Regions from separate parts of the Streptomyces sp. NBC_00016 genome, predicted to be linked through region 1. Evidence: riboswitches for the same ligand, from Rfam matches in the RefSeq annotation. Region 1 holds a riboswitch; each other region holds the start of a gene.
The links. Region 1 has a riboswitch for cobalamin ahead of OG933_RS33230 (cobalamin biosynthesis protein). Riboswitches for the same ligand answer to the same signal wherever they lie in the genome.
Positions count from the first base shown of each region.

Region 2: linked by a shared signal. The riboswitch ahead of OG933_RS10485 (ABC transporter substrate-binding protein) and the one ahead of OG933_RS33230 (cobalamin biosynthesis protein) in region 1 are both predicted to bind cobalamin.
Region 3: linked by a shared signal. The riboswitch ahead of OG933_RS05245 (CbtB-domain containing protein) and the one ahead of OG933_RS33230 (cobalamin biosynthesis protein) in region 1 are both predicted to bind cobalamin.
Region 4: linked by a shared signal. The riboswitch ahead of OG933_RS36895 (energy-coupling factor ABC transporter permease) and the one ahead of OG933_RS33230 (cobalamin biosynthesis protein) in region 1 are both predicted to bind cobalamin.

Region 1 is NZ_CP108304.1:7,521,139-7,528,612, reverse strand. It holds gene OG933_RS33255 (hypothetical protein) at 1-573, opposite strand, end outside; gene OG933_RS33250 (alpha/beta hydrolase family protein) at 765-1,901, opposite strand; gene OG933_RS33245 (class II aldolase/adducin family protein) at 1,965-2,696, opposite strand; gene OG933_RS33240 (anion permease) at 3,278-4,531, shown strand; gene OG933_RS33235 (hypothetical protein) at 4,566-4,787, shown strand; cobalamin riboswitch at 4,918-5,060, shown strand; gene OG933_RS33230 (cobalamin biosynthesis protein) at 5,160-6,158, shown strand; gene OG933_RS33225 (cobyric acid synthase) at 6,155-7,474, shown strand, end outside.
Region 2 is NZ_CP108304.1:2,352,606-2,360,079, forward strand. It holds gene OG933_RS10465 (NTP transferase domain-containing protein) at 1-266, shown strand, start outside; gene aceB (malate synthase A) at 450-2,084, shown strand; gene OG933_RS10475 (SelT/SelW/SelH family protein) at 2,107-2,394, opposite strand; gene OG933_RS10480 (HipA family kinase) at 2,391-3,305, opposite strand; cobalamin riboswitch at 3,465-3,590, shown strand; gene OG933_RS10485 (ABC transporter substrate-binding protein) at 3,679-4,770, shown strand; gene OG933_RS10490 (FecCD family ABC transporter permease) at 4,767-5,858, shown strand; gene OG933_RS10495 (ABC transporter ATP-binding protein) at 5,855-6,733, shown strand; gene OG933_RS10500 (cobalt-precorrin-6A reductase) at 6,741-7,474, opposite strand, start outside.
Region 3 is NZ_CP108304.1:1,158,484-1,165,957, reverse strand. It holds gene OG933_RS05260 (hypothetical protein) at 147-1,316, opposite strand; gene OG933_RS05255 (PP2C family protein-serine/threonine phosphatase) at 1,774-2,895, opposite strand; gene OG933_RS05250 (enoyl-CoA hydratase/isomerase family protein) at 3,514-4,608, shown strand; cobalamin riboswitch at 4,667-4,814, shown strand; gene OG933_RS05245 (CbtB-domain containing protein) at 4,851-5,072, shown strand; gene OG933_RS05240 (CbtA family protein) at 5,098-5,859, shown strand; gene OG933_RS05235 (MFS transporter) at 6,006-7,244, shown strand; gene OG933_RS05230 (FAD-dependent oxidoreductase) at 7,418-7,474, shown strand, end outside.
Region 4 is NZ_CP108304.1:8,302,135-8,309,608, reverse strand. It holds gene OG933_RS36900 (SpoIIE family protein phosphatase) at 312-2,444, opposite strand; cobalamin riboswitch at 2,657-2,841, shown strand; gene OG933_RS36895 (energy-coupling factor ABC transporter permease) at 2,871-3,620, shown strand; gene OG933_RS36890 (energy-coupling factor ABC transporter substrate-binding protein) at 3,617-4,129, shown strand; gene cbiQ (cobalt ECF transporter T component CbiQ) at 4,136-4,897, shown strand; gene OG933_RS36880 (energy-coupling factor ABC transporter ATP-binding protein) at 4,894-5,817, shown strand; gene OG933_RS36875 (hypothetical protein) at 5,837-6,196, shown strand; partial or broken gene OG933_RS36870 (dihydrofolate reductase) at 6,203-6,404, opposite strand; gene OG933_RS36865 (carboxymuconolactone decarboxylase family protein) at 6,632-7,081, shown strand; gene OG933_RS36860 (bifunctional class I SAM-dependent methyltransferase/NUDIX hydrolase) at 7,212-7,474, shown strand, end outside.

The DNA of each region.
Region 1 (7,474 bases):
CTGCTCCACGGGGACGGGCCCGGCGGACAGCTGGAGGAAGGAGAGCACCTGGGGCATGGCCGAGACGACCTCGGCGACGGCGGCGGGCTCGTGGTCCCCGGGTTCCGGGGAGGCGAGCGACCAGGCGTCGAACAGGGCGACCCAGCCGCGCAGGACGGCGCTGTCGTCGCGGTTCCAGGCGCGCAGCCGCCAGCCGGGGCGGGCGCTGTCGCCGTGCACCTCGACGAGGCCGGCGAGCCGGGCGGTGTCCCAGTCGGCGCGGATCCGGTCCGTGGTCAGGCCCAGATCACTGGCGGCCCGTTCGGCGGTCGCGTCGGAGAGGGTGGCCTTGCCGTCGGTCGTGGCGGCGTCTCGGCCGGGGCCGAGGGCGTTGTCGGCCCAGCGGGCGACACGGGCCGCGGCGGCCAGTCCGGAGCGTGCCATTCTGGCCAGCTCCGCGGGGGCCGGGGTGCCCTCCGGCGGGCGGGGTGCGGGGCGGCGCGGGCGCCGCTCGTTCACAGCTGAGGGGGCGGCGGCCAGGGGTCGCGGGCGGACGAGTCGAAGCCTGGAGTCGCGCGGGATACGGGACGTCACGGGTGCAGTCTTCCGGTTGACGGTCCGAAAACCCAAACGGAATGTCACGGCGGGCTACGGGACTGGCCAAGGCACGGGGTTCCGTGACCGGCGGAGAGGCGCCTTCAGGCCAGTGGTACGGGCTTAAACGGAACCGGCGGCACCGGTCCGGCCGCTTGTCGGGGCGGGTCCGTGCGCGTCGCGTCGGCGGGTCACATGAGCGGGGTCAGGAAGCGTCGCAGGGCCTCCTCGTAGGCCGCGGGGTCGGGGTTCCACATGGCGCCGTGCGGGGCGTGCGGGACGGTGTGCAGGGTGACCAGCTCGGGGCGGAGGTCGGCGAGACGGCGGGAGGCGCCCCAGGGGGCGACGGTGTCGTCGGGGCCGTGCAGGACGAGGGTCGGGACCCTCAGCCGGTCCGGATCGGCGGCCGCGTCACCGTGGCCGCCGGGCCCGGCGTGCAGACCGGTGCGGCCCTCGGCGGCGCGGACGGCGAGCGGCAGCAGCGCGCCCGGGGTGTGCCGGGCGGCGGCCAGGGCACGCACCGTCGTCCGCCAGTCCAGGACCGGGGAGTCCAGCACCAGCCCGGAGACGAGATCGCGCAGCCCCGAGTCGGCGGCGGCCCGCAGGGCCATGGTCGCGCCGGTGGACCAGCCGAACAGGACGACACGTTCGGCGCCGTACCGCACGGCGTACCGCATCGCCGCGTCCAGGTCGCGCCACTCGGTCTCGCCGAGATGGTTCAGGCCGTCCGGGGAGCGGGGTGCGCCGAGGTCGCCGCGATGGGCGAGGGCGAGGACGGGGAAGCGGCGGCGGTGCAGGAAGCCCATGATGTTGAGGGCGTGTTCCCGGGTGGTGCCCAGGCCGTGCACGGCGATCACCCAGGTGCGGCGCGGACCGGGCACGAACCAGGCGGGCAGGTTGCCCAGTTCCCCGGGGATGTCGATGTCGGCGTGGTCGAGACCGAGGGCGCTGCCGGGGTTGCCGACATGGAGGTTGGGGGTGAGCCAGACCGCGTCGCCGGCGCTCAGGGTGCCGTGGGTGACCCGCTCCAGGCGGCGTACGACGGTGTCGGCGGAGTGCGGGGCGGTGGGCAGGACGGCGCCCACGACGGCGTGGGAGCCGTTGCCGGAGAGGCCGTAGGTGCCGGGGCGCAGTGCGGCCAGGTCACGGGTGAGGGTGATCCGGCCGGCGGCCGTGCCGTGCACGGTGAGCCGGGGTTCGGTGGGCAGGGGCCGGCCGGGCGGCGCCTTCAGCGCGGCGTCGCTGGCCAGCCGGCCGACGGCGACACTGACGGCGGCGGCGGCCAGGGCTGTGGTGACGGCGGCGGCCGTCGCTTTGACAGTGCGCACCCGTCCAGTGTCCTGGCCCGCCTTCCTCCCGGCCAGTGGTGGAGCCCGTCGGGGGACGGCCGGTCACTCCGGCTGCCCGTACCCGCGCAGTCGCTCGCCCGCCTCCGCGACCTGTTCCTCCGTCAGGAGCGTGGGGTTCAGGCCGGGCACGGACGAGGCCGTCAGCCACAGGCGGCACATCCACTCCAGTTGGGCCGTACGGTCGTAGGCCTGGTCGAGGGTGGTGCCGTGGGTGAGGGTGCCGTGGTTCTGCAGGAGGCAGCCGCTCCGGCCGACGAGGGCGCGGAGCATGTTCTCGGCCAACTCCTCGGTGCCGTAGGCCGCGTAGGGGGCGACCCGGACGGATCCGCCGAGCGCGCCCGCCATGTAGTGGACGCGGGGAAGCTCGGTGACGAGGGTGGAGACGGCGGTCGCGTGCACGGCGTGGGTGTGGACGACCGCCCCGGCGTCCGTGGTGCGGTAGACGGCGAGGTGCATGGGCAGCTCGCTCGTCGGGCGCAGGGTGCCGAGCACCTGCCGGCCGGCCAGGTCGACGCCCGTGACGTCGTCCGGGGTGAGCCGCTCGTAGGGCATGCCCGACGGGGTGACCAGCACGGTGTCGCCGACGCGTACGGAGACGTTGCCGGAGGTGCCGACGACCAGCCCGTCGGTCACGGTGCGGCGGGCCGCCGTCACAAGCGCCTCCCAGGCCCGCGCCTCCTCGAGGACCGCATGCCTCCCCCGCCGCTCCACCACGTTCTGTGCGCCGTCCCGGTGACCCCGGGCGCCCCCCTGCTCGGGTCGCTGCTCAGCCATGTGGAGATCCTGCCAGGAGGCGCCGGGGGCCGCCGCCGGGCCGTTCCGCGGCGCGTTCCGCTTCGCTGTGCCGGACAAGGGCTCGGGCAAGGAGCAGGCCGCGTATTTCGTACACAACGGCGGCGGCCGGAGCGTCGTCGGCCGGGCCCCGCCGCCCGCGCTCGACGTCGGGTGCCACCCCTGCGACGGGGGCGCCCACACCACGGCCCCGACCGAGGCCCGGACGGTCATACGGATCACGCCCTGTGGGTCGCCCGTCACGGGATGTCCGACGCCGGGACACTACCGGCCGGACGGCCGACAGGGGCCTTCGGACAGCCCTTCTGACAGCACTTCTGACAGTACGCCGACAGCGGCAGCCCCCGGGTGACCAGAATCTCTTTCGCGGCTCCGGGAGCCGGTCGCGCAGGCCCGCCAAAGACGGGTGACCGTACGGCGCTTGACCCCGGCCCCGGCGCGGCGACGGAAGACCGCCGCACCCCCCTTGCACAGACACCCGGATGCCCTGTTCAGTTCATCTTCCGTTCACCCAGATTGCTTACGGTCAACGCGCCAATGACTTCGAACGATTGCCTGGGTAAATGGAAAACTTCTCGCTGATCCTCGCGATTGTGGTCGTCACCGCACTCGCGTTCGATTTCACGAACGGTTTCCACGACACCGCCAACGCGATGGCCACCACCATCTCGACCGGTGCACTCAAGCCCAAGGTTGCGGTGGCCATGTCCGCCGCGCTCAACCTTGTGGGAGCTTTCCTCTCGGTGGAGGTCGCCAACACGATCTCCAAGGGTCTCGTCGACGAGACCGGCATCCGTCCCGAGGTCATCTTCGCCGCCCTGGTCGGCGCGATCCTCTGGAACCTCCTGACCTGGCTGGTGGGCCTGCCCTCCAGTTCCTCGCACGCCCTGATGGGCGGTCTGATCGGCGCCACCATCGCCTCGGCCGGTATGGGCGCGGTGCACGGTGACGCCCTGGTCACCAAGGTGCTGATCCCGGCGATCGCGGCACCGATCGTCGCGGGCGTCGCGGCCATGCTCGCGACCCGCCTCTCCTACACCCTCGGCAAGAAGGCCGACGGCAAGGCGGCGGCCAAGGGCTACCGCGCGGGCCAGATCGCCTCGGCCGGCCTGGTCTCCCTCGCCCACGGCACCAACGACGCGCAGAAGACGATGGGCATCATCACCCTGGCCCTGGTGGCCGGCGGTGCCGTGGCCCCCGACTCCGACCCGCCCACCTGGGTCATCCTCTCCGCCGGCCTGGCCATCGCGCTCGGCACCTACCTCGGCGGCTGGCGCATCATCCGCACCATGGGCAAGGGCCTGACCGACCTCCAGCCGCAGCAGGGCTTCGCCGCCCAGACCAGCGCGGCCACGGTCATCCTGGCCTCCTCGCACCTCGGCTTCTCCCTCTCCACCACGCACTCGGTCTCCGGTGCGGTGATGGGCGCCGGGCTGGGCCGCAAGGGCGGTGTGGTCCGCTGGTCGACGGCGACCCGGATGTTCGTCGCGTGGGGCCTGACCCTCCCGGCCGCGGCCCTGGTGGGCGCGCTCGCCGAGTCCGTCACCGGCCTGGGCGACTGGGGCACGGCCCTCGTCGCGGTCTTCCTGATCGCCTCCAGCGCGGCCATCTGGAAGGTCTCCCGGCGCGAGGTCGTCGACGCCTCGAACGTCAACGAGCCCGACGAGCCCGCGGGCGTCGTCACGACGGCGATCGCCGCCGTCACCCCGCCGCCCGCGGGCACCCTGGCCGAGGACCTCACGGACCTGACGGCCACGATCCCCGGCCCGGCGGCAGAGCCCGCGACCCCCGCCGCTCCCCCGGCCGCGGCCGTCTGAGCCCGCGCACCCGGCACGAAGGAAGAGAAGCAGCATGAAGATCGACTGGGCAGCCCTGGGCTCTGTCTTCGGCGTCAGCCTCGTGGTCACCGTCGGCCTCGTCGCCCTGTTCACCCTCGGCGTCATGGGCCTGTCGCGGCAGGAACGCGCGTCGGCGCAGGGCGGCTCGGCCACCCTCGCGGTGACCGGCGCGTACGCGTGCTTCGCGGCCTGCGCGGCGGCGGTGGCGTACGGGATCTCACTGATCGTCGCCTGACGCACCATCCGAACACCCCTGGGGTGCGGGACGGATCACCGTCCCGCACCTCTTGTCGTTCGCGGCCCCGCCGACCCGCCCTGTGTGGGGTTCTGCACACTCGAGCCTCGCAGGTCAAAGGCAAGTTGACGGCTCTTGCGGGCCGTGGTGGACTGCCCGAGCCATGTACGGCAGCAGAAGAGGAAGCCGGTGTGAATCCGGCGCGGTCCCGCCACTGTGACCGGGGTAGAAACCCCCGGGAGCCAGGAACTCTCGCCGCCGGTCTCGTCGAACCAGGGCGTGGACACCCTGAGTGAGGACATATCGCCATGCTCGCTCGGCCGTTGAGGCACAGCACCAGGTCGCTGCCCGACCCCACGGCCGGCTGAGCCGATGCGTGCCGATCGCCTCTACGCGTACGGCGCCGCCACCGGCCTTCTGGGCGACCTGCTGCTCGGCGATCCCCGCCGAGGGCATCCCGTCGCCGCGTTCGGGCGGGCCGCCGGTGCCGTCGAGCGGCTGCTGTGGCGGGACCACCGGGGAAGCGGGGCCCTGCACGCCGTCGTGTGCGCCGGCGGGGTCGTGGCCCTGGGCGCCGTCGCCGAGCGGGCCGTACGCCGCTCCCCCGCCGCCACCGTCGCTCTCGTCTCCGCCGCCACCTGGGCCGTGGTCGGGGGCAGTTCACTGGTCCGGGAGGCCCGGGCCATCGGCCGGGCGCTCGAAGCGGGGGACGTCGAGGCCGCCCGGGAGCGGCTGCCGCATCTGTGCGGGCGGGATCCGCAGGCCCTGGACGCCGACGGGATCGCCCGGGCGGTCTTGGAGTCCGTCGCCGAGAACACCTCCGACGCCGTCGTGGGGGCGCTGGTGTGGGGGGCCGTGGGCGGGGTGCCGGGCCTGGTCGGGTTCCGGGCCGTCAACACCCTGGACGCCATGGTCGGTCACCGGTCGCCGAGGTATCTGCGCTACGGCTGGGCGGCCGCCCGTCTCGACGACGTCGCCGGATGGCCGGGAGCCCGGCTGACCGCCGTGCTCGCCGCCCTCGCGGGGGACGATCCGCGGGGCGCCGTGCGGGCCTGGCGGGCCGACGCCCGCCGGCATCCGAGCCCCAACGCCGGGCCGGTGGAAGCGTCCTTCGCGGGCGCCCTCGGGGTGCGGCTGGGCGGGACCCTGTCGTACGCCGGGCGGGTCGAGCACCGGCCCGTGCTGAACGGCGCGGCCGGGCGGCCCGTCGTCGCCCGGGACATCGAACGTGCCGCGCGGCTCTCCCGCCGCGTCGGTCTGCTCGCGCTCGGCGTCACCGTCGCCGCGCGCGTCGTCGCCACGAACATCGTCGCGAGCAACCAGCGCAACCAGGGCAGCCAGCGGAACCAGCTGAAGGGGCGTACGACATGAGCGGGGGTCTCCTCGTCGCCGGCACCACCTCCGACGCCGGCAAGAGCGTCGTCACGGCCGGGATCTGCCGGTGGCTGGTGCGGCAGGGGGTGAAGGTCGCACCCTTCAAGGCGCAGAACATGTCCCTCAACTCGTTCGTGACGACGGAGGGCGCCGAGATCGGGCGGGCCCAGGCCATGCAGGCCCAGGCCTGCCGGGTGGAGCCGACCGCGCTGATGAACCCCGTGCTGCTCAAGCCGGGCGGTGAGCAGAGCAGTCAGGTCGTGCTCCTCGGCAAGCCGGTGGGCGAGATGACCGCCCGTGGGTATCACGGGGGGCGGCAGCAGAAACTCCTCGGAACCGTTCTCGACTGCCTCGCCGAGTTGCGGGGCACGTATGACGCGGTGATCTGTGAGGGGGCGGGCAGTCCGGCCGAGATCAATCTGCGGCGGACCGACATCGTGAACATGGGGATCGCGCGGGGCGCGCGGCTGCCCGTGCTCGTCGTCGGCGACATCGACCGCGGGGGCGTCTTCGCCTCCTTCTTCGGCACCGTCGCCCTGCTCTCGCCCGAGGACCAGGAGCTGGTCGCCGGGTTCCTGGTCAACAAGTTCCGGGGGGACGTCTCCCTGCTGGAGCCGGGCCTGGACATGCTGCACGGGCTCACCGGGCGGCGGACGTACGGCGTACTGCCGTTCCGGCACGGGCTCGGGATCGACGAGGAGGACGGGCTGAGGGTCTCGCTGCGCGGGACCGTACGGGAGTCGAACACCGCCCCGCCCGTCGGCGAGGACGTGCTGCGCATCGCCGTCTGCGCCGTCCCGCTCATGTCCAACTTCACGGACGTGGACGCGCTGGCCGCCGAACCCGGCGTCGTCGTGCGGTTCGTGGACCGGCCCGAGGAACTGGCCGACGCCGACCTGGTGGTGATTCCGGGGACCCGGGGCACCGTGCGCGCCCTGGAGTGGCTCCGGGAGCGGGGGCTGGCCGAGGCGATCCTGCGCAGGGCCGCCGAGCAGCGGCCCGTCCTCGGCATCTGCGGTGGCTTCCAGCTCCTCGGCGAGCACATCGAGGACGAGGTCGAGAGCCGGCTGGGACAGGTGGCGGGCCTCGGAGTCCTCCCGGTCCGGGTGCGGTTCGCCCGCGAGAAGACCCTCACCCGGCCGGTGGGGGAAGCCCTCGGCGAGCGGGTCGAGGGGTACGAGATCCATCACGGGGTCGCCGACGTCCAGGGGGGCGAGGCGTTCCTCACCGACGACCGCGGACACGGCCTGGACGGCTGCCGGGTCGGACAGACCTGGGGCACGCACTGGCACGGCTCGCTGGAGTCGGACGGA
Region 2 (7,474 bases), 5.2 Mb from region 1:
GCATCGGGCCACAGGCCGTGGCCCGGGTGCTGACCGCGTACGAGGACGAGTCCTCGCTCGTCTGCGCCGCCTACGACGGCGTACGCGGCCATCCCGTCCTGTTCGGAGCCGGCCACTGGGCGGACATCGCGGCGACTGCCACCGGCGACCGGGGGGCACGCGCCTATCTGAAGGAGCACGAGGAGGCGATCACGCTCGTCGAGTGCGGGGACGTGGCCCGCCCGTTCGACATCGACACCCCGCAGGATCTCGCGCACCTTGAGTGAGGAGCCTGGCACTGAGCGCCACCTTGCCTCGACGCGGAGAATCTCGACATCAACAAATCATTGAAGTTCCACGATGAGGAAACTAGTATCCACTGTTCAGAAGGACCCGGCCCGTCCGGGGCCCCGCCCGCCGTACTCGGTTCGACTGGCACCCGGTGCCACCGCTGAAGGAAGTGACCGCTCATGTCCGCACCAGCGCCGTCCCCGCTGGCCATCGTCGACGCCGAGCCCCTGCCCCGGCAGGAGGAGGTCCTCACCGAGGCGGCACTCGCCTTCGTGGCCGAGCTGCACCGGCGGTTCACCCCGCGCCGCGACGAGCTCCTCGCCCGGCGTGCGCAGCGCCGCGCCGAGATCGCCCGCACCTCCACACTGGACTTCCTCCCGGAGACCGCGGCGATCCGCGCGGACGACTCCTGGCGGGTCGCCCCCTCCCCCGCGGCCCTGGACGACCGCCGGGTCGAGATCACCGGCCCGACCGACCGCAAGATGACCATCAACGCCCTCAACTCGGGCGCCCGGGTCTGGCTCGCGGACTTCGAGGACGCCTCGGCGCCGACCTGGGAGAACGTCGTCCTCGGTCAGCTCAACCTGGCCGACGCCTACACCCGGAACATCGACTTCACCGACCCGAGGTCGGGCAAGTCGTACGCCCTGAAGGACGCGGGCGAGCTCGCCACGGTCGTGATGCGTCCGCGCGGCTGGCATCTGAACGAGCGTCACCTCGTCGACGCCGACGGCCGTCAGGTCCCCGGCGCCCTGGTCGACTTCGGCCTCTACTTCTTCCACAACGCCCAGCGCCTGCTCGACCTCGGCAAGGGCCCGTACTTCTACCTGCCGAAGACGGAGTCGCACCTGGAGGCCCGCCTCTGGAACGAGGTGTTCGTCTTCGCGCAGGACCACGTCGGCATCCCGCAGGGCACCGTCCGCGCCACCGTGCTCATCGAGACGATCACGGCCGCGTACGAGATGGACGAGATCCTGTACGAACTCCGCGACCACGCCTCCGGGTTGAACGCCGGCCGCTGGGACTACCTGTTCTCCATCGTCAAGAACTTCCGTGACGGCGGGGCCAGGTTCGTCCTCCCGGACCGCAACGCGGTCACGATGACCGCCCCGTTCATGCGGGCGTACACCGAACTCCTCGTCCGCACCTGCCACAAGCGCGGGGCGCACGCGATCGGCGGCATGGCGGCCTTCATCCCGTCCCGCCGCGACGAGGAGGTCAACAAGGTCGCCTTCGAGAAGGTCAAGGCGGACAAGGACCGCGAGGCGAACGACGGTTTCGACGGGTCGTGGGTGGCCCACCCGGACCTGGTGCCGATCGCCATGGCCTCCTTCGACGCCGTGCTCGGCGACCGGCCGAACCAGAAGGACCGGCTGCGCGAGGACGTCGACGTCAAGGCGGCCGACCTGATCGCCGTCGACTCGCTGGAGGCACGGCCGACCTACCCGGGCCTGGTCAACGCCGTGCAGGTCGGCATCCGTTACATCGAGGCCTGGCTGCGCGGCCTGGGCGCGGTCGCCATCTTCAACCTGATGGAGGACGCGGCCACCGCCGAGATCTCCCGCTCGCAGATCTGGCAGTGGATCAACGCGGGGGTGGAGTTCGAGCACGACGGGACCACGGTGAAGGCCACGCCCGAGCTGGCCCGCGAGGTCGCCGCCGGGGAACTGGCCGCGATCCGCGCGGAGATCGGCGAGGAGGCCTTCACGGCCGGCCACTGGCAGCAGGCGCACGACCTGCTGCTGACCGTCGCCCTCGACGACGACTACGCGGACTTCCTCACCCTGCCGGCGTACGAGCAGCTGAGGGGCTGAGCACCGGCACCGGCCGGAAGGCTCACCTCTCCGAGTGGCCCAGGGACTTTCCCGGGGCCACTCGGTCACGTACGAGCTTCTTCACCGCGGTCGGTTCCGGGAAGCCCTGTTCGCGGCGGTCCCAGATCACCTCGTCGTCCACCCGGACGACGAAGACCCCGCCCTTGCCGGGCTTCAGGGCCAGCTCCGTCAGCTCCGCCTCGAAGGTCGTGAGCAGCTCCTGCGCCAGCCAGGCCGCGCGCGGCAGCCAGCGGCACTGGGTGCAGTACTCGATCTCGACCCGCCCGCTCGCGTCGCTCAGTTCGCTCATCCGAGGTGCACCGACCAATCCTGTTCCGCGGCCGGCTTGCCGTGCAGGTCGGGGACCCGCTTGAGCCAGTCGGGCCGTCCTTGCCGTGTCCTCGCCGCGCGCCGTGCCTCGTCGGCGGCGAGCTCCTCCGGGGCGGGGAAGTCGGTGGGCAGCCAGGCCGCCGAAGCCCGCACGCGCGCGTGGAGATAGCGCACATACGCCTCCCGGACCGCGTCCGGGGTCGTGAACCCCGCCTCGCCGGTCAGCCAGGCGTCCGGTACCTCCGCCACGATCCGGCGCAGCAGCTCCTCGGTCACCCTGGGCGCCAGCTCGGCGTCGGCCGCCCGGGTGTCCGGGGCGCAGCGGCCGAGGGCGTGGTGGCGGAAGTCGTAGCGCTTCTCGGGGTCGGCGCCGTCCCAGCGGTGGTGGAAGACGAGGGCGGCGCCGTGGTCGATGAGCCACAGCCGCGGCGGGGCGATGCCGAACGTCGGCCAGACCATCAGGTTGGAGCTGTGGACCGTCCGGTCGACGTTGACGGTCAGGGCGTCCAGCCAGACGATCCTCCCGGCCTCCAGCGGCTCCACCGGGAAGGCCTCGGCCACCTCCGGCGTGAAGTCCTCCGCACCCGGCAGGAAGTCCATCCCGAGGTTGAGCCCCGCGCTCGCGGCGTGCAGCTCCCGCACCTCCTGGTGCGGTTCCCGCTCCGCGATCGCCGGGTCGAACCGGACCAGGGCCAGTTCGGGAAAGCGCAGCCCGAGGGCGCGGGCCAGCTCGCCCACGATCACCTCGGCGACGAGCGCCTTGCGGCCCTGCGCGGAGCCCGTGAACTTCACGACGTAGGTGCCCAGGTCGTCGGCCTCGACGACGGCGGGCACGGAGCCGCCCGCCCGCAGCGGAGCGAGGTAGCGGGTCGCTGTGACCTCGGTCAACATGACTGCCTCCCTCTGGCCTGAAGGAGCATAGTAACCAGGCCCGACAGCCGACGAGAGGGCCCGAGCGGCCGTGCGGAAAGGCCCGCGGGCGGCCTCCGCGGCTGTGGTAGCTTGCCAAGGCCAGTCGAACCCATGTGCGCACGCGAGTGTGTACGGGTCAGGGAATCCGGTGCGAATCCGGAGCTGACGCGCAGCGGTGAGGGCGACGGGCGGGGCAACGGCCACTGGACGGCGTACGCGGTCCGGGAAGGCGCCTCGTCCGGGTGACCCCGAGTCCGAAGACCTGCTGGCCACCCCCGCCGCCGGGAGACGGCCGGGGGAGCACCGTACGACCGGGCTTCGCGCTTGAGCCCTCGACGCCGAAGGAAACCCTGTGCCGTTCGCACGTCCCGTCCGTTCCGCCCGGCCTGCCGTTCTGTTCCTGGCCGGTGTCCTGCTGCTGGCCGGCTGCGGCTCCTCGGGCCCGGCGGACCCCACCGGTTCGGCGGGCTCCACCGGTTCGGCGGGCTCCACCGGTTCGGCGGGGGAGAGCGGGGCCGCCGGCCGTCCGGTCCGTCTCGACAACTGCGGGCAGCAGGTCGTTGTCGACACCCCTCCGCGGCGGGCCGTCTCCCTCAACCAGGGCACGACCGAGATCATGCTCTCCCTCGGGCTGGCCGACCGCATGGTGGGCACCGCCACCTGGACCGACCCGGTGGCCGAGGGCCTGGAGAAGGCGAACGCGAAGGTGAAGCGCCTCGCCGACAACGCCCCCTCCTTCGAGACGGTCCTGGACACCGAACCCGACTTCGTCGCCGCCTCCTTCGCCTCCACCCTCGGCAAGGGCGGGGTCGCCCCGCGCGAGCAGTTCGACAAGCTCGGCGTGCCCACGTACCTCTCCCCCTCCGACTGTGTCGGCAAGGACAACAGCGGTGACGGCGACGGCGTCCGCACCGAGCCGCTGACCATGGACGCGGTCTACGGCGAAGTCCGCGACCTGGCCGAGGTCTTCGGTGTCCGGGAGCGCGGCGAGCGGCTCGTGGCCGGACTGAAGAGCCGGGTGACCAGGGCCACCGCCGGCCTCGACGCCCGGGGCGTGACCCTCATGTACTGGTTCGCCGACTCCCGGTCCCCGTATCTCGCGGGCTGCTGCGGCGCACCGGGCATCGTCACCGACGCGCTCGGCGCGAAGAACGCCTTCGACGACACCGAGGAGGAGTGGCCCCAGGTCAACTGGGAGACGGTCGCCGACCGCGACCCGGACCTCCTCGTCATCGGCGACCTGACCCGTAAGCAGCAGACGGCCGAGACCGCCACCCAGAAGATCGAGTTCCTGGAGTCGAACCCGGTCACCAAGAACATGACCGCGGTGAAGAAGAAGCGGTACGTGCTGCTGTCCGGACAGGCCATGAACCCGACCGTCAGGACCGTCGAGGGCATCGAGAAGGTGGCGGCGGCGCTGCGCGGCCAGGGCCTCGCGGGATGACCGCCGCGCCGTCGGCGTCCGAGGAGGCGGCGTCCGAGGCGCCGTCCAAGGCGGCGGCCAGGACGGCGGCCGTGGGCGGACTGCGCCGGGCGCTGCTGTGGGCGTCCGGTCTCGCGCTGCTGTGCGCCTCGGTCGCCGTGGCCATCACCATCGGCCCCGCGGACATCGCCGTCGGTGACGTGTGGTCCGCGGTGGCGGCCCATCTCGGCTGGGGGCAGGCGCAGTTGACTCCGCTGCGGGACGGCATCGTGTGGAACCTGCGGCTGCCGCGCACCCTGCTCGCCGCGGTGTGCGGCGCCGGCCTCGCGGTGTGCGGCGCCGTGATGCAGTCCCTGCTGCGCAATCCGCTCGCCGACCCCTTCGTCCTCGGGGTCTCCTCCGGCGCCTCCACCGGCGCGGTGCTGGTCGTCGTCCTCGGCGCGGGCGGCGGCCTCCTGTCGGTCTCCGGTGGCGCGTTCCTCGGCGCGCTGGTCTCCTTCGCGCTGGTACTGCTGCTCAGCCACACCCTCGGCGGCACCACGGACCGGGTGGTCCTCGCCGGAGTCGCCGCCATGCAGCTGTTCTCCGCGCTCACCTCCTTCGTCGTGATGACGGCCGCCGACGCGGAGACCACCCGCGGCATCCTGTTCTGGCTGCTCGGCTCGCTCAGCGGCGCCGACTGGACGGACGTGACCGTCGGCGCGGCCGCGCTGGTCGTGGCGCTGGCGGTCTGCCTCGGCCACGCCAGGACCCTGGACGCGTTCGCCTTCGGGCAGGACGCGGCCCTCTCCCTCGGCATCTCCGTGGCCCGCACCCGTCTGGTGCTGCTGTGCACGACCGCGCTGCTCACCGCCGCCCTGGTGAGTTCGGCCGGGGCGATCGGCTTCGTCGGCCTGGTGCTCCCGCACGCCGCGCGCGTCCTCACCGGCCCCGGCCACACCCGGCTGCTGCCCGCCACCGCCCTGACCGGCGCGGTGTTCCTGGTCTGGGTCGACACCCTCGCCCGCACCGTGCTCGAACCGCAGGAGGTGCCGGTGGGCGTGGTGACCTCCCTCATCGGCGTCCCGGCGTTCGTCGCCGTCCTGTACCGCGCGAAGGGCACCCGATGACCGGCTCGGAGACGACCGACCCGAAGACGACGGGCTCGGAGACGACCGGTTCGGAGACGACCGGTTCGGAGACGACCGGTTCGGATACGACCGGTTCCGAGGGGTTGCGTGCCGACCGGGTCGGCCGTGCCGCCGGCGGCACCCTGATCCTCGACGGGGTCAGCCTGACGCCCCGCCCCGGCGCCGTCACCGGCCTGCTCGGCCCGAACGGCTCGGGCAAGTCCACCCTGCTGCGGCTGCTCGCCGGTGTGCTCGCCCCGGACTCCGGCGTCGTCACCCTCGACGACCGCCCGCTGCCCCGGGTGAGCCGCCGCGCCGTCGCCCGGCGCATCGCCGTCGTCGAGCAACAGGCCGACACCCGGCTCGCGTTGAGCGTCCACGACGTCGTACGTCTCGGCCGCATCCCGCACCGCCGCGCCTGGGCGGCCGCCACCGCCGCCGACGAGGAAGCCGTCCGCTCCGCGCTGTCGCGCACCGGGCTCGCCGACAAGGCCCACCGGCCCTGGCACTCCCTCTCGGGTGGCGAACGCCAGCGTGTCCAGATCGCCCGCGCCCTCGCCCAGGAACCCCGCGAACTCCTCCTGGACGAGCCCACCAACCACCTCGACATCCAGCACCAGCTCGCCCTGCTGACCCTGATCACCGAACTGCGGGTCACCAGCGTCGTCGCGCTGCACGACCTCAACCTGGCCGCGATGTACTGCGACCGGCTCGTCGTCCTCGGGGAGGGGCGCGTGGTGGCCTGCGGCAGCCCGCACGACGTCCTCACCGAGGCCCTCATCGCCGATGTCTACGGTGTCCGGGCCGCCGTCACCGCCGACGGCCCCGACGGCCGCCCGCACATACGCTTCCTGGGCGCCGTACCGACTCCCTGACGCGGCATCAGCGTCGGCTGCTCCCCTTGCCGTTCGGCCCTCCGCGTCCGGCGTTCCCGAGCCATTCCAGGGCCTGCTCCGGCCCTGCCGCGACCCGGACGCCCGCGGGGAGCGGCGGCCGGCGCACCACGACCACGGGCAGCCCCGCCGCACGGGCGGCGGTCAGTTTCGGGGCGGTCGCCGCTCCCCCGCTGTCCTTGGTCACGACGACGTCGATCCGGTGACGGCGCAGCAGTTCGCGCTCCCCGTCGAGCGTGAAGGGCCCCCGGTCGAGCAGCAGCTCCATGCGGGACGGGACCGGCGCCTCGGGTGCGTCGACGGACCGTACGAGGAACCACAGGTCGTCCAGGGCGGCGAAGGCGGCCAGCCCCATGCGCCCGGTGGTGAGGAACACCCGCCGGCCGAGCGAGGGCAGCAGCTCGGCGGCCTCCGCCAGGGAACCGGTCTCGTGCCAGACGTCGCCGGCCACCGGGACCCAGCCCGGGCGGCGCAGCGCGAGCAGCGGAACACGGGCGTCGGCCGCGGCCTTCGCCGCGTTGAGGCTGATGGTCCCCGCGAAGGGGTGGGTGGCGTCGACGAGCGCGTCGACCCCCTGCTCGTCCAGCCACGCGGCGAGCCCCTCGGCCCCGCCGAAGCCGCCCACGCGTACCTCGCCGGGCGGCAGCCGGGGGGCGGCCACCCGTCCGGCCAGGGAGGTCGTCACGCGGATCCCCGGCACGGCGTCGGCGGCCAGGAGTTCGG
Region 3 (7,474 bases), 6.4 Mb from region 1:
TGACACGTCCCGGTACGAGGTAATTCGGGAACGGACGGACACGGGCGGGCACGGACGGACACGGGCGGACGGACACGGGCGGGCACGGACGCCCGCAGGGCGCCCACCGGCGCCTACCGACCTGCCTGCCGGCGCCGGCCGACCCCTTACCGGTCGGTGACCTCGGTTTCGTCGCCGCCGGTGGCACCGGTCGTGCTCCCGGTGCCGCCGGTGCGGTCCTGCTCCGGCGACTCCACCCGAGCCGCGGGAGCGGCGGACGCCACCGGGCGCAGGCCCTTGGTCGACTCCCTGAACCGCTCCAGGGTCCGGCCCAGCTGCTGGAACGGCGAGCCGCTCTTCCTGGCCGGCGCCTGCTGCGGTTCCCCGGCCTCGGCCGCCGCCTCCCGGTACGCGGCCAGCGCCTCGTGGGCGTGCTCGGCGGCCTCCCGGTACAGGTCCCGGGACTCCGTCATCGCCTCCAGCGCCTCCTTGTACATCACCACGAGCTTGCGTTCGCGCGCGAGCTCCTCCTCCGGGGTCAGCAGCTGCCACTCCTCCCGCAGGGCGGTGAGCGCGGCGTCGGCGTCCTCCGGCAGCGGCCTGGGCAGCGCCGCGAAGCGCCGTACCGCGTCCAGCAGCTCGGTGGGATGCGTGCCGTCCAGGAACACGCTGCGCACCGAGTAGTCGGCGGCGTCGTAGTCGGCCGGGGCGGGGACGCCCGGCAGCACCAGCGCCCCGCCGCGCGGCACCTCCACCCGGGCCTCCTTGAGCGCCCAGTTCACGGTGCGCAGCTGGTGCGGGGCCGCGCGGTGCTCGACGACCCGGTGGTGCAGGCCGGGCGGCAGCAGCGGGACCAGCGACCGCCGGCCCTGCTCGTCGGGTGTCATGGCCTCGTGCACGACGAGGTGGACGGCCCAGGTGTCCCGCAGGGCGCCCCGGAGCGCGCGCCGCAGCTCCTTCTCGTCGGCCGGAAGCGGGTTCGCGACGAGGAAACGCTCACCGGTGACGGTCTCGTTGCCCCACGGGGTGTCCGCCTCCCAGGACCAGAACATCCCGGCGGGCGAGGGCCACCGCTGGTCCCACGGCCGCTCCGCCTCCGCCGTCAGCGTCCATTCCTGGCCCTGGCCCGACCACTCGGCGAGCCTGAGCCGGGCACGGACGGTCACCTCCTCCGCGATCAGCCACCGGGCTTCGAAGGCCGTCTCCCCCTCGGGGGTGTCGGTGTCCGGCAGCTCCATGAAGTCCTGGACGGTCTCGGCGTCCTTGAGTGCCTGAAGGTGCTTGCGCAGGACGTCCGGAGCGGTGGGGCCGGTGTGACGGCCACGGGTCTGCCACACCGTGGAGGGCGTCGTGGGCGGAACGGTCGCGGAGATGTGGTGAGTCCATTCGTGAGTGCGGTGACGACGTGGCGACGACGTGCGAAGGCCAGTATCGCTCGCCGCGGGGGGTGTGCGATCAAGCGGGTCGGTGGCGCGGGCACCCGCAGGCGCCCGGCCGGGATGCGCCTTCCCCGGCCCGACGCAGGTCACGCGTGCGGATCCGGCTCGCGGGTCGACGGTCCGGGCGGGGGTGTGCGCCACTCGTACGGGGTGTGCGCCGTTCACCACGGCCGGTGCCCGCGCACCCATGGGCCCGCCGGCCTCCTGGACCCGAGAATCGGAGCCGGTGGACAGGGCCCGCTCTCCATCCGCGTCGGGGCGAGCCCTGTCCGTCGCCCCGCAGGCTTCCCCGCCGTCGACGGGATCCCGGCACCTGCGACGCGATCCTCGTGCCGCGCGGGGATGCGCACGGCGATCAGACTGCCAGGCGACGGATCGCGACCACGGCCGCGTCGTCGTCGAGGTGCCCGTGGACGTGGGCCAGCAGGTCGCCTTGGAGGAGGCGCAGCAGTTCGTCGGGGTCGTCCTTGCACCATTGCGGTGCCCGTTCGGTGAAGGGGTAGAAGAGTCCGTCGCCATTACGTGCCTCGATGACGCCGTCTGTGTAGAGGAGCAGCAGGTCGCCGACCTCGAACGGGAAAGTCTGGACGTCGTAGGCGGCAACGCCGAAGACCCCGCCGAAGCCGATCGGGAGGTGGCTCGCCTCGGGCAGCAGTGGGGTGAGGCGATCCCCCCGCAGGAGGAGCGGCGGTGGGTGGCCGCAGGCGATGAGATGGACGACCGGATCGTGGTCGGGGATGTCGAGCAGAATGGCTGTGGCGAAGTCCTCGTCGGTGTCCTGAGCTGCCTCTGGTCGCCACTGGCCGGTGTCCCAGCGGAACGCGGCGTCCAGGTGGATCGCGAGCCGGGGGAGGGTGGCCTGTCGATGGGCGGCCGCGCGGAAGGCGCCGAGCAGCAGGGCCGCGTTGTTGATCGCGGCCAGGCCGTTGCCGCGCACATCGCCGATGAGGAGCCGGGTGCTGTGGTGGTCGGTCCGTGCGGCCGCGTACAGGTCTCCGCCGAGGTCGGCTTCCTCCTCGGCAGGGATGTACAGGCCGGCGATCCGCAGCGGGCCGGCGCGGGCGGGCAGTGGCTGCAGCAGCACACTCTGCGCTGCTTCGGCCACCGAACGCACGCGTTGCAACTGCCGCTCACGCCGGTCCCGGACCACGCAGATCGTGACGCACACGAAGGAGACGACGATCAGGGCGGTGATCTGGGCCTGGATGTTGGCGGTGGGAAGGACCCCTCTGATCACGCCGATCAGCACCTGGGCCGTCACCGCGAGAGCTCCCATCAGCGCGGTCACGCGGGCGCCGGCGAACGCCACCGTGATCGCGGGTGCCGCCACCAGCAGGGGGCCGAGGTGGATGTGCGGCGGAGCCAGCACATCCACCACGCAGACTGTGACGATCAGCCCCAGTGGGATCACGACCAGCGCGGGGGTGCGACCCGGCCGCCAGGAACGCCGCAAGTCCAGCCGTGATCGAAGGGCCATGCCTCAAGCCTTCCACGTACCCCCGCGTACGGGGCTGCGGAGCTCCGGGACCGTGGACGGGGCCGTGGCTGTGCGAGACGGGAGTCCTTCTCCGCCGGCCGCTCCACGAAGCCGGAGGCCGAGCCGCTTCGGCGGAGCGGGACGCGGCCTTCGGCGAGGGCTCCCGGAGCCCGGCGGCTCCGGCGTGCGGGTCCGTCACGTCGTCGAGCAGGCCGACGGCGGTGGCGTCGTGCGGGGCGGCTCCCCGGGCGGCACTCTCCCGCACGTCGCTCCCCACGACCGGCCGCCGCAGCGCATGGGCGAACACCTGGCTCCACACCTCGCTGCGCGCGGCGCCCCCGGTCAGCCGGTCGGCTTTCCGGCCCGGGGACCGGAACGGCCGCCTCCACACCGCTCACATGGTCGATCGTCCCACCGGGGCAGGTCGGCCCGCCCGGATCGACCGGATCAAAAGCCGTACGCGCTTGGAAGCGGCCGGCTTCGGCGGCAGGGCCGGCGCTACCGCATCGACCACGGAGTAGGGAAGATCGTCCATGACCTGTGCGTCCAGCGGATCCTGAAGGGAAGCAACGAGATCATGCACGTCATCGTGGCCCGCGGCCTGACGGAGGAATCCCGATGAACGACATCGAGGCACCCGTCCTGCTGCACACCGCCGGCCGAGCCGCCCACATCACGCTCAACCGACCGAGGGCCCTCAACGCCCTGAACCACGCGATGGTGCGCCGCATCGACGCCGCGCTGACGGCATGGGAGCGCGACCCGGCCGTCGAGACCGTCGTCGTCTCCGGCGCGGGGGAGCGCGGCCTGTGCGCGGGCGGCGACATCCGTGCCGTCCACGACGACGCCCGCGACGGCGACGGCACCGCCTCGGCCGCCTTCTGGCGCGACGAGTACCACCTCAACGCCCGCATCGCCCGCTACCCCAAGCCCTACGTCGCCCTGATGGACGGCATCGTGATGGGAGGCGGTGTCGGCGTCTCCGCACACGGCAGCGTCCGGATCGTCACCGAGCGGTCGAGGATCGCGATGCCCGAGACCGGCATCGGCTTCGTGCCGGACGTCGGCGGCACCCACCTGCTCGCCCGCGCCCCGGGCGAACTGGGCACCCATCTCGCCCTGACGGGCGCCCAGATCGGTGCCGGGGACGCGGTGTCGTGCGGGCTCGCCGACCACTGCGTACCGTCCGCCTCCCTCCGGCAGTTGGCCGACGACCTCGCCGAGCTGCCCGTGAGGGAAGCCCTGGACCGTCATGTACAGCCCTTGCCGGCGGGCGAGTTGACCGGCCACCGGGCGTGGATCGACACCTGTTACGCGGCCGACACCGTCGAGGAGATCGTCCGACGGCTGTTCGCCCACGGCGACCCGGCGGCGAAGGAGGCCGCGGAGACCCTCCTGACCAGGTCGCCCACCTCGCTCAAGGTCACCCTGGCCGCCCTGCGCCGTGCCCGGCGGCTCGGCTCGCTGGAACGGGTGCTGGAACAGGAGTACCGCGTCTCCTGCGCTGCCCTGACCACGCCCGACCTGGTCGAGGGCATCCGCGCCCAGGTCATCGACAAGGACCGGAACCCGCGTTGGTCGCCGGCCACCCTCGCCGAGGTCACCGCGGCCGACGTCGAGCGCTTCTTCACCCCGCTCGGCGAGCGCGAACTCGGGCTCGCCCGACCCGACACCACCGCGGAGGGGCTCCGCCGAGCGGGACCGACGTGGTGATCCGGGCCACCTGGCCGTGGAGAGCGGAATCACGCCAGGTGGGGCGGTATTGGCCAGGGGCCCGGCACGCGGTACCGTCGCTCTGATATCGACGACGGCGAGACGGAAGCCGGTGAGAACCCGGCACGGTCGCGCCACTGTGGACGGTGTACCCCGAAGGGGCACACACCGCGAGTCAGACCCGTGGCCGTCGTCATGTGCACCACCGAGATGGGACGCGAACTCCCAGAGGAGGTCCTGCCATGGCGCAGCATGTCGCCCAGCCGACTACCACCACGCCCGTCGTACCCGCCAAGTTGCCGCTGAAGGACATCGCCCCGTGGGCGGTCTTCTTCGGCGTCCTGATGCTGGTCCTGCTGTACTTCGTCGGCGCGGAGCAGGGCGCGACAGCCGTCGTCTCCGGCGAGGACGTTCACGAGTGGGTGCACGACGCCCGCCACCTGCTCGGTTTCCCCTGCCACTGATCCCGAGGGGAACCCCGGCACACCCATGAACTCCGCAACGGTAAGAAACCTCCTCGTGCGGGGCATGCTCGCCGGCCTCGGCGCCGGCGTGCTCGCCCTGATCGTCGCCTACTTCCTCGGTGAGCCGAACGTCGACAGCGCGATCGGCTTCGAGGAGTCGCACGCCGCGGGCCACGAGCACCACGAGGTGGAACTCGTCTCCCGCAGCCTCCAGTCCACCGCCGGCCTCGCCACCGGCGTGCTGATCTACGGGGTGGCCTTCGGCGGCATAGCCGCCCTCGCCTTCTGCTTCGCCCTCGGCCGCGTCGGCCGCTTCAGCCCCCGGGCCACGGCACTTCTGCTGTCGGGGACCGCCCTGCTCGCCGTGTACGTGGTGCCGTTCCTCAAGTACCCGGCGAACCCGCCCGCGGTCGGCGACCCCGACACCATCGGCAAGCGCACCACCCTGTACTTCCTGATGATGGTGCTCGGCGTGCTGCTCGCGGTCGCCGCGGTGATCCTGGGCAAGCGGCTCGCACCGAGGCTGGGCACCTGGAACGCCACCGTCGCAGCCGTCCTCGGCTTCGTGCTCGTCATCGGGCTGGCCTACGAGTTCCTGCCCGCCGTCAACGAGGTGCCGAGCGACTTCCCGGCCGCCCTGCTGTGGCGGTTCCGCCTGTCCGCCCTCGCCATGCAGGTCACGCTCTGGGCAGGCTTCGGCCTCGTCTTCGGTGAACTGGCCGAACGGCTGCTGCACCCCAGGCCCGCCACGGTGACCGCGGGCACGCCGGTGGCCGCCCCACACTGACCCGACCGGCACGACGATCCGACGAGAGGGCCCACGGAACCACCCCGGGGGCCTTCTCGCGTTCGCGAGCCGACAACGGATCAGCGGCCGCAAGGCCGCGCGAAGATGGTGGCATGAACATCCAACCGGCCGTCCGCACACGGCAGATGCCCGCCGGTCTCGTCGCGCTCGCTCTGGGTGGATTCGGGATCGGTCTGACCGAGTTCGTGATCGCGGGGTTGCTTCCGCAGGTGAGCCGCAGCCTCGCGGTGTCCGAGGCCGCGGCGGGATGGCTGATCTCCGGCTACGCCCTGACGGTCGCGGTCGGCGCGATCGTGGTGACCGCCGCCACCGCCGGGCTGCCCCGCAAGGCGGTTCTCACCGGGCTGGTGGCACTGTTCGTCGTCGGCAACCTGCTGTCCGCCGTCGCACCGAACTACTCGCTGATGATGCTCGGCCGCGTGGTCGCGGCGCTGTGCCACGGCTCGTTCTTCGGCATCGGCTCGCTCGTCGCACGGCGCATGGTCGCCCCCGAGCGGGCGTCACGGGCGGTGGCGGTGATGTTCGCCGGGCTGACGGTCGCGAACGTGCTGGGCGTACCGTTCGGCGCCCTGGTCGGCGAACGCTGGGGCTGGCGCGCCACGTTCTGGGCGATCACGGCCATAGGTGTCGTCGCCGCGGTCGCCATCGCCGTGTGCGTACCGGGCTGGGCCGGCGAGGTGAACGGGCCGCGTTCCTCCGACGCCGTCGGCAAGGCCACCGGCCGGCCGGACGGGCTGCGTACCCAGGTGCACGCCTTCCGTTCGGCGCAGGTCTGGCTGACCCTGACCGCCACCGCGCTCGGCTACGGCGGGATGTTCGGCGCGTTCAGCTACCTCGCCTACACCTTCACCCGGGTCACCGGCTTCTCCAGCACGGATGTCGCCTGGCTGCTCGTCGTGTACGGCAGCGGCCTGGTGATGGGCAACATCCTCGGGGGACGGGCCGCCGACCGCGATCGCGACCTCACCCTGATCGCTTCCCTGGCCGGTCTCACCGTCACGCTCACCGCGTTCGGACTGCTGGCCGCCCATCCCGCCGCGTCGGTGGTCCTGGTGTTCCTCACGGGGCTGTTCGGCTTCGCGAGCGTTCCCGGGATGATCACCCGGGTCACCGACCACGCCCACGGGGTGCCGCTCGCCGCCGCCGCCAACGTGTCCGCCTCCAACGTCGGCAACGCCCTGGGCGCCTGGCTCGGCGGCTTCGCCATCAGCGCCGGCCTCGGCTACACCGCACCGCTGTACGTCGGCGCCGCCATCGTCCTGAGCGGACTCGCCGTGATGATCGTGGCCGCCCGTCGAGCCGACCGGTGGCCGAGCGACACCACCGACCCCAGCGTCGCCCGGGACCGGGCGTCCGCGGGCTGAGGGCCCCACAGCCGACGTCCGCTGCCCGGTCCGCCGTCCGCCTGCGGCTGGGCCCACCCCGGGCCCACCCCCCTCCACCTGGAACCCGAGGACCTGGTCGTCCGTACGATCGAGTCTGCTGTCATGGCCCGCGTTCCGCTCGCGGGCACCGACCGGATCCCCGGGGAGGGACTGTGATCGCCGTCGTCGGCGCCGGACTCATGGGCGCGGCCACCGCCTGGCAACTGGCC
Region 4 (7,474 bases), 780 kb from region 1:
GTGAGCGGCGGGCTGCGTCGCGGGTGAGGCGGTACCGACCGTGGGTCTGCCTGTCTCCACCGCGCGGGGCGAGGAAGCGTCAGCGCACGGGGTGGTGGCTCAGGACGGTACCGCCGGTATCGGGAACGCCGTCGCGAGCGGCGTTGTCGACGCGTACGTGGACGACTCGGCCCATGCCACGCCCCCCATCACGTCGGCGGCGACCGCCGGCCCGTTGCTCCACGGCCGGGCGGATCGGCGCCCAGCGGAGTGTAAGCGCTTGGTAAAGGATCCTAGCGCACACCGAAAGGTGAAAATCATAGAAATACATGTCAGATGGGTTGGATGAGAAGGAGAGCGATGTCGTCGCTGCGCGGGGTCGAGCGGCGGGCGTGCCGGACGAGGGCGTCCGCGAGGGCGTTCATGGTGCCGGGCCCGGTGCGGCCGAGTTCGCGGGCGAGGGCGTCCACGGCGTCGTCGATGTCGATGCCCGGGGCTTCGACCATGCCGTCGGTATAGAGGGCCAGCACCGAACCGGGAGGCAGCGGGACCTCGATGGACTCGTACGGGGCGTCCGGCTCGATGCCCAGCAGGAGCCCGGGCGGCACCTGGAGGACTTCGGTGCGGCCGCCGGGGTGGCGCAGCAGCGGGGGCGGGTGGCCGGCGCTGGCCAGGCACGCGACGTGCGTGGTCAGGTCGAGGTGGACGTAGAGGCAGCTGGTGAACAGGCCGGGGTCGAGGTCGGTGAGCAGGCGGTTGGTGCGGGCGAGGACCTCGTCGGGGGCCGCGCCGGCATTGGCGTGGACGGCGGTGCGGACCTGTCCCATGAGCGCCGCCGCGTTGACGTTGTGCCCCTGGACGTCACCGATGGTGGCGGCGGCCGTGGTGGTGTCGAGGCGGATGAGGTCGTAGAAGTCGCCGCCGATGTCCATGCCGCGAGTGGCGGGGAGGTAGCGGGCGGCCACGTCCAGACCGGGGACCCGGGGCAGGGTGTGGGGCAGCAGAACGGCCTGGAGGTTGTGGACGAGCCGGTGCTGGGTGTCGTAGAGACGAGCCCGGTCCAGCGCCTGCGCGATCAGCCCGGCGGTGGAGGTGAGGACGGCCCGCTCCTCCGGAAGGAAGGGGTGGGGCCGGTCGTAGGCGAGCACCAGGGAGCCGACGGGACGTCCGGAGGTGATCAGCGGCAGGAAGGCCCAGGCGGCCATGCCGTCCTGGAGGACCGCGGGGGGATACGCACGCCTGAGCTCGGCGAAGGTGGCGAAGAAGCCCGGAACGCCGGTGGTCAGGGTGCGCACGGCGGGGGTGTCGGAGGTGAGCGGGGCGGCGTCGAAACGCTGCATGAGGTCGGCGGAGTAGCCGCGGTAGCCGATGATCCGCAGGCGTCCGTCCTCCGCCGTCATCAGCGCGAGGGCCCTGGCCCCGAAGGCGGACGGGAGCTGTTCGGCGACCTGGTCGACCACGTCCCGGACCCCGACGGCCTCGGTGAGCGTGGCCGCCAGGTGCATCAGGTGGTAGAGGGTGGCGGCCCGGCCGGGCGTGGCGGCAGCCGCCGGATGCGGTCGCGGCGGGCCGCTGAGCGGAGCGTGGGCGTGCGCCGAGTGGGTGGGGGCGATGTACACGCTGATGCCGGAGGCGTCCGGGTGCAGCCGGAAGGACAGCCACCGGTCCGGCGGCCGCAGGGCGGTGAAGGAGGTCGGTTCGCGGCTGATCAGGGCCGCCCGGTAGCTGTCCTCGGCGATCGGGTCGTCGAGCCAGGGCAGCGCCTCCCACGGCTTGGTGCCGAGCAGGTCGGGGACGGCGGAGCCGAGCAGCCGGGCGGCCGTGGTGGTGGCGAAGGTGATGCGGCCGTCCACGTCCAGCGAGCAGCAGCCGCCGGGGAAGCGCTCGGCGAAGTCGACGGCGGACTGCGCCTGGGCCGCTGCGACCGGCCGGGCCCGGAGCGGCGGCAGCACCCGTGGCACCCCGCCGACCCGCACGGGGTGTCCGTCGGCGGCGGCCCGCCGCAGGAACTGACCCACCCGGAGGCAGAGGCCGGTCATGGCCTCCCGTTCGCGCACGCTCAGCTGTGCCGGGTGCGAGGCGGGCCACTGGAGCACCAACCCGCCCCAGACCTCCTCCCCGGTGGTGATCGGGGCGGCGGCCAGCGAGAAGCGGTACGGCACGACGAGCGACAGACGCGGATAGCGGCGCGCCATCTCCTCCGCGCCGCCGATCCACACCAGGCGTCGTTCCCGCACGGCGTCGGACACCGGGGACGCGGCCGTCAGCGCCACTCGCGCCCAGGGCATGGAGATCTCCCAGGGGAGCCCGCCCAGTACGGCGAGCCACAGCACCGTCTCGTCGGCCGCCGGCAGGTACACGGCGGTCACGGAGGCGCCGGTCTCCCGCGCGGCCTCGGCCAGGACCGTGTCCAGCGACTCCGGATCACGGCCCCCACCCGACCCGGCAGCGGCAGCATCCGGCACACTCTCACCTTCCCCGCAGCACAGGGGGCGCTCGCTGAACGACGCGCAGACCCCCGGGCGCCGAGGGCCGTCACCCCTACGGCGGACCCTACGCCGACCGTGCGGACGCGGCATTTCGTCGGGCCCGCGGACGGCGTCCGTGCGCCGGGGTGAGCCGTCGTCCGCCGTCTTCGCGCCCCACATCGCCGCTTGTCAGCGCCTCTGTGCGGGCACTACTGTCACCACGCCTTGGTGAACGGGAAATCCGGTGTGATGCCGGTGCGGCCCTCGCCACTGTGATCGGGAAGTCCGGCTCCGGCCCTCGCGGGCAGCCACTGGGTCCTTGAGACCCGGGAAGGCGGAGCACGGGCGGTGGTACCCGTGAGCCAGGAGACCGGCCAAGGCACGTCAACCATCCACGAGGTGCTGGAGAGGGTCTGCTCAGCCATGCACATAGCCGAGGGTTTTCTGCCTCCGGCGCATGCGATCGCCTGGGGCGTCGCATCCGCGCCATTCGTCGTCCACGGAGTACGGTCACTCACCCGTGAGGTCAAGGAGCACCCCGAGAGCACCCTGCTCCTCGGCGCCTCCGGAGCCTTCACGTTCGTACTGTCCGCGCTGAAACTGCCTTCGGTGACCGGGAGTTGCTCACACCCCACCGGCACGGGGCTCGGCGCCATCCTGTTCCGGCCGCCGATCATGGCGGTGCTGGGCACCATCACCCTGCTCTTCCAGGCCCTGTTGCTCGCCCACGGCGGCCTGACGACGCTCGGCGCCAACGTCTTCTCGATGGCCGTCGTCGGGCCCTGGGCGGGTTACGCGGTCTACCGGCTGCTGCGGCGGTTCGAGGTGCCGCTGATGGTCACGGTGTTCTTCGGCGCGTTCGTGGCCGACCTGTCCACCTACTGCGTCACCAGCGTGCAGCTGGCGCTCGCCTTCCCGGACCCGAGCAGCGGATTCCTGGGCGCGCTCGGCAAGTTCGGCTCCATCTTCGCCGTCACCCAGATCCCGCTCGCGGTCAGCGAGGGGCTCCTCACGGTGTTCGTGATGCGACTGCTGACCCAGTCCAGCAAGGGTGAACTGACCAGGCTGGGCGTGCTCGTGACCGGCGGCCGGACCAAGGCCGGCGCCGACGCGGGGACCGAGGCCGGGACCGAGGCCGGGACCGAGGCCGGGACCGAGGCGGTGGCCCGGTGAGCCGTAACGCGAAGATCAACGCCCTGCTGCTGTTCGTGGTGGCCGCGCTGGCCGTCCTGCCGCTGGCCCTCGGGCTCGGCGACCACAAGGAGGAGCCGTTCACGGGCGCCGACTCGGAGGCGGAGACGGCGATCACCGAGATCCGGCCGGACTACGAACCCTGGTTCTCGCCCCTGTACGAGCCGCCGTCCGGCGAGATCGAGTCGGCACTGTTCGCCCTTCAGGCGGCCCTCGGTGCGGGGGTCCTCGCCTACTACTTCGGTCTGCACCGGGGACGGCGCCAGGGCGAACTCCGGGCCCTGGCCCAGCGGGACACCACGACCTCGACGACCTCGACGACCTCGGCAGCGGCGAAGACCTCGACGACAGCGAGGACCTCGCAGAGCACCGAGAGCGACGAGAAGACCGGGAACGCCGGGAACGCCGGGAACACAGGGAACACAGGGAACACCGCGAGATCCCATCCCTCCGAGAGCGCCTCCGAAGCGTCCGCTCCCGAACGGACCTGAGCCCGCGTGCTGCCGATCGACGCGGCGGCGCACAGCAGTCGCTGGCGCCACCGCCATCCCGTGGACAAGGCCGTGCTGGGACTGGGCCTCACCGTGCTCGCCATCTCCCTGCCGCCCTGGCCCGGCGCCGCCCTGGTCCTGGTGACGGCGCTCGTCATCCTGCTGGGACCCGCGGGGGTGCCGGGCCGGCGGCTGTGGCGCGCCTACCGGGTACCGCTGGGCTTCTGCGTGACCGGTGCGCTCACCCTGCTCGTGCAGGTCGGCGGCCCGGACCGGTTCGTGGCCCTGGCCGACGGCGGTCCGGTGCGCGCCGGGGAGCTGCTGCTGCGTACCTCGGCGGCCTCCCTCGGGGTCCTCCTCCTCGCGTTCACCACCCCGATGTCCGACCTGCTGCCCCGCCTGGTCAGGGCCGGAGTGCCCGCGCCCGTCGTGGACGTCGCGCTGGTGACGTACCGCATGAGCTTCCTGCTGCTCGACTCCGTGCGCCGGATCCGAGAAGCGCAGGCGGCCCGGCTCGGGCACAGCACCCGGGCCGCGGAGTGGCGTTCGCTGGCCGGGCTCGGCGCCACCGCGTTCGTCCGTGCCTTCGACCGGGCGGCTCGCCTCCAGGACGGGCTGGCCGGACGCGGCTACGACGGCACCCTGCGCGTCCTGGTGCCCGAGGCCCGCGTCTCCGTCCGCTTCACGGCCGCCAGCGCCGCGCTCTTCGCGGCCCTGGTCGCCCTCACCTTCGTACTGCAATCCGTACTGGAAAGGCCGCTGTCATGAGCGAGCCCGCACTGGTCGCCCTGCGGGGTGCCTCCTTCGCCTACGAGGACGGCCCGGCCGTGCTCAGCGGCCTGGACTTCGAGGTCCACGCGGGGCGCGCGCTCGCCCTGCTGGGCCGCAACGGCAGCGGCAAGACCACGCTGATGCGGCTGCTGAGCGGTGGACTGCGGCCGGGCAAGGGCGAGTTGCGGGTCGAGGGGCGCCCGGTGACGTACGACCGCAAGGGGCTGACCCGGCTGCGTACGACCGTGCAGCTGGTGGTCCAGGACCCGGACGACCAGCTGTTCGCCGCGTCCGTCGCCCAGGACGTGTCGTTCGGCCCGCTGAACCTCGGCCTGCCCGACACCGAGGTGAGGGCCCGGATCGAGGAGGCGCTCGCGGCCCTGGACATCACCGCCCTGGCCGACCGGCCCACCCATCTGCTCTCCTACGGCCAGCGCAAGCGCACCGCGATCGCCGGCGCCGTCGCGATGCGGCCCCGGGTGCTGATCCTCGACGAACCGACCGCCGGACTCGACCCCGACGGCCAGGAACGGCTGCTCGCGATTCTCGGCCGACTGCGCGAGTCCGGCACGACCGTGGTCATGGCCACCCACGACGTCGACCTGGCCCTGCGCTGGGCCGACGACGCGACCCTGCTCACCCCGTCCGGCGCGCGCACCGGCCCCGCCGCCACGACACTCGCCCGCACGGACCTCCTCCAACAGGCGGGCCTGCGGCTGCCCTGGGGCGTCGCCGCCGCCCAACTCCTGCGCGTCCACGGTCTGCTGACGGATCCCTCGACCGGCCCGCGCACCGCGGAGGAACTGGCCGCGCTGGCCGCGACGCCCGCTCCCCCGATCCCCGCCGAAGGCCGACGCCCCCGCGACGGTGTCCGCCGGCCGCCGACAGCCGACGCACGGGAACCGGATGGGCGATGATCGCCGCATGGAGCGGATCATGGATCTCGACGAAGCCGTTGCCGCCGTCACGGACCGCCGGACCGCCTGGCGGGCCGAAGGACTGACGGTCGGTCCCGTGACCTGGCGCGACGCGGCAGCTCCCTGGCCACAGCGGCTCGAGACCGACCGGGCCGAGGTCACGGATCCCGACTCGGTCGGCATCCATGTCCGCGGCCCGCACGAGGCCGAACTGCTCGTCGTCCTCTACCGCGGCGGGTGGGCCGACATCGACTACATCGCGACCATCGACGACGCGGGCGTGCTCCCCACCCCGGCGATGACCTCCACCCAGCAGTTCGGAGCCCTCCTCGACACCTGCATGACCCGCGTCTTCGGGCTCGCCCCCGCCGGCGGGTAGGAAGTTGCCATCCCCCAGGTACTGCCTACGGTGCTCGCCCGCCCGCGATGTCGACGTTCCGCTCCCCCGCGGCGGCCTTCGCCCGGGCGAGGGCGCCGTGGATGCCGTCGGTGACGAACGTGAAGGTGGTGCCGCCCTCCTTGACCAGGGTGGGCCGTGGACGGTGGGTGAGCACGAAGCCCGGAGTCCGGAACGGCGGGTTGTCCCCTCGCGTCGATCGGGACCCGGCCCTGCGCGGCTCATGGCATGCGCCCCGCGCCGGGCGCGTCACCGCGAGCCGACGAGGCTGCGCGTACGTTGCGGCGGCGTCCGTCGTACGGTCATCGCCGGGGGCCGCCCGGCGGGACGTCTCGCGGGGTGGGTGCCTCGGCCCTGCTCACCGCGGGCACTTCCCGTACCCGCGGTCCCGACCCATGAATGGTTTGATATTCAACTATGACTCGACGGATCTTCATAGACAAGCAGAGCCCCAAGGCCTACCACGCGCTGGTCCAGACGTCCGAGGCCGTGCGGGCGACCGCCGCCGACGCCGGCCTGGAGCGCACCGTCGTGGAACTGATCAACCTGCGCGTCTCGCAGCTCAACGGCTGCGCGTTCTGCCTCGACCTGCACACCAGGGCCGCCGTGCGCGCCGGTGAGGACACCCGGCGGCTGGGTGTCCTCGCGGCGTGGCGGGACACCGACCTCTTCAGCCCCCTGGAGCGTGCCGCCCTGGCGCTGGCCGAGGCGACCACCGTGCTGTCCGACGCCGCCGCGCAGGAGGCCGCGTACGCCGACGCCGTGGAGGTTCTCACCGAGGACCAGACAGCGGCGGTGATCTGGGTGGCGGTCACCATCAACGCCTTCAACCGGGTGTCCATCCTGAGCAAGCACCCGGTGCACTAGCAACCGCAGTCCCCGTGGGCCCGCGGCCGGCCGACGTCTCAACACAGGCCCGCCGGTTGCGCGGTGCCGCGTCCGGTAAGAATCGTCTGGCCCGATGCGCGCCGACCGCCCCACCCGTGGAGGACCGCCCATGCCCCGTCCCGTCGCCCTCGACGGCCCGGAGTCCGTCAACGCCGAGGCCTGGCAGGCCTACGCGACGCACCACCTGCGGCGCGGCACGGTCCTGGCCGAGGCGGAGCGGATCGACTGGGGGTTCCCGGGCGCCGGGCCGGACGAGGCCTTCCTCGGGGAACTGGCGGGCCGGCGCGTCCTGGACCTCGGCTGCGGTCCGGCCCGGCACGCCGCCCGGCTCGTCCGCGCGCACGGGGCCACCGTCGACGCGGTCGATCGCGC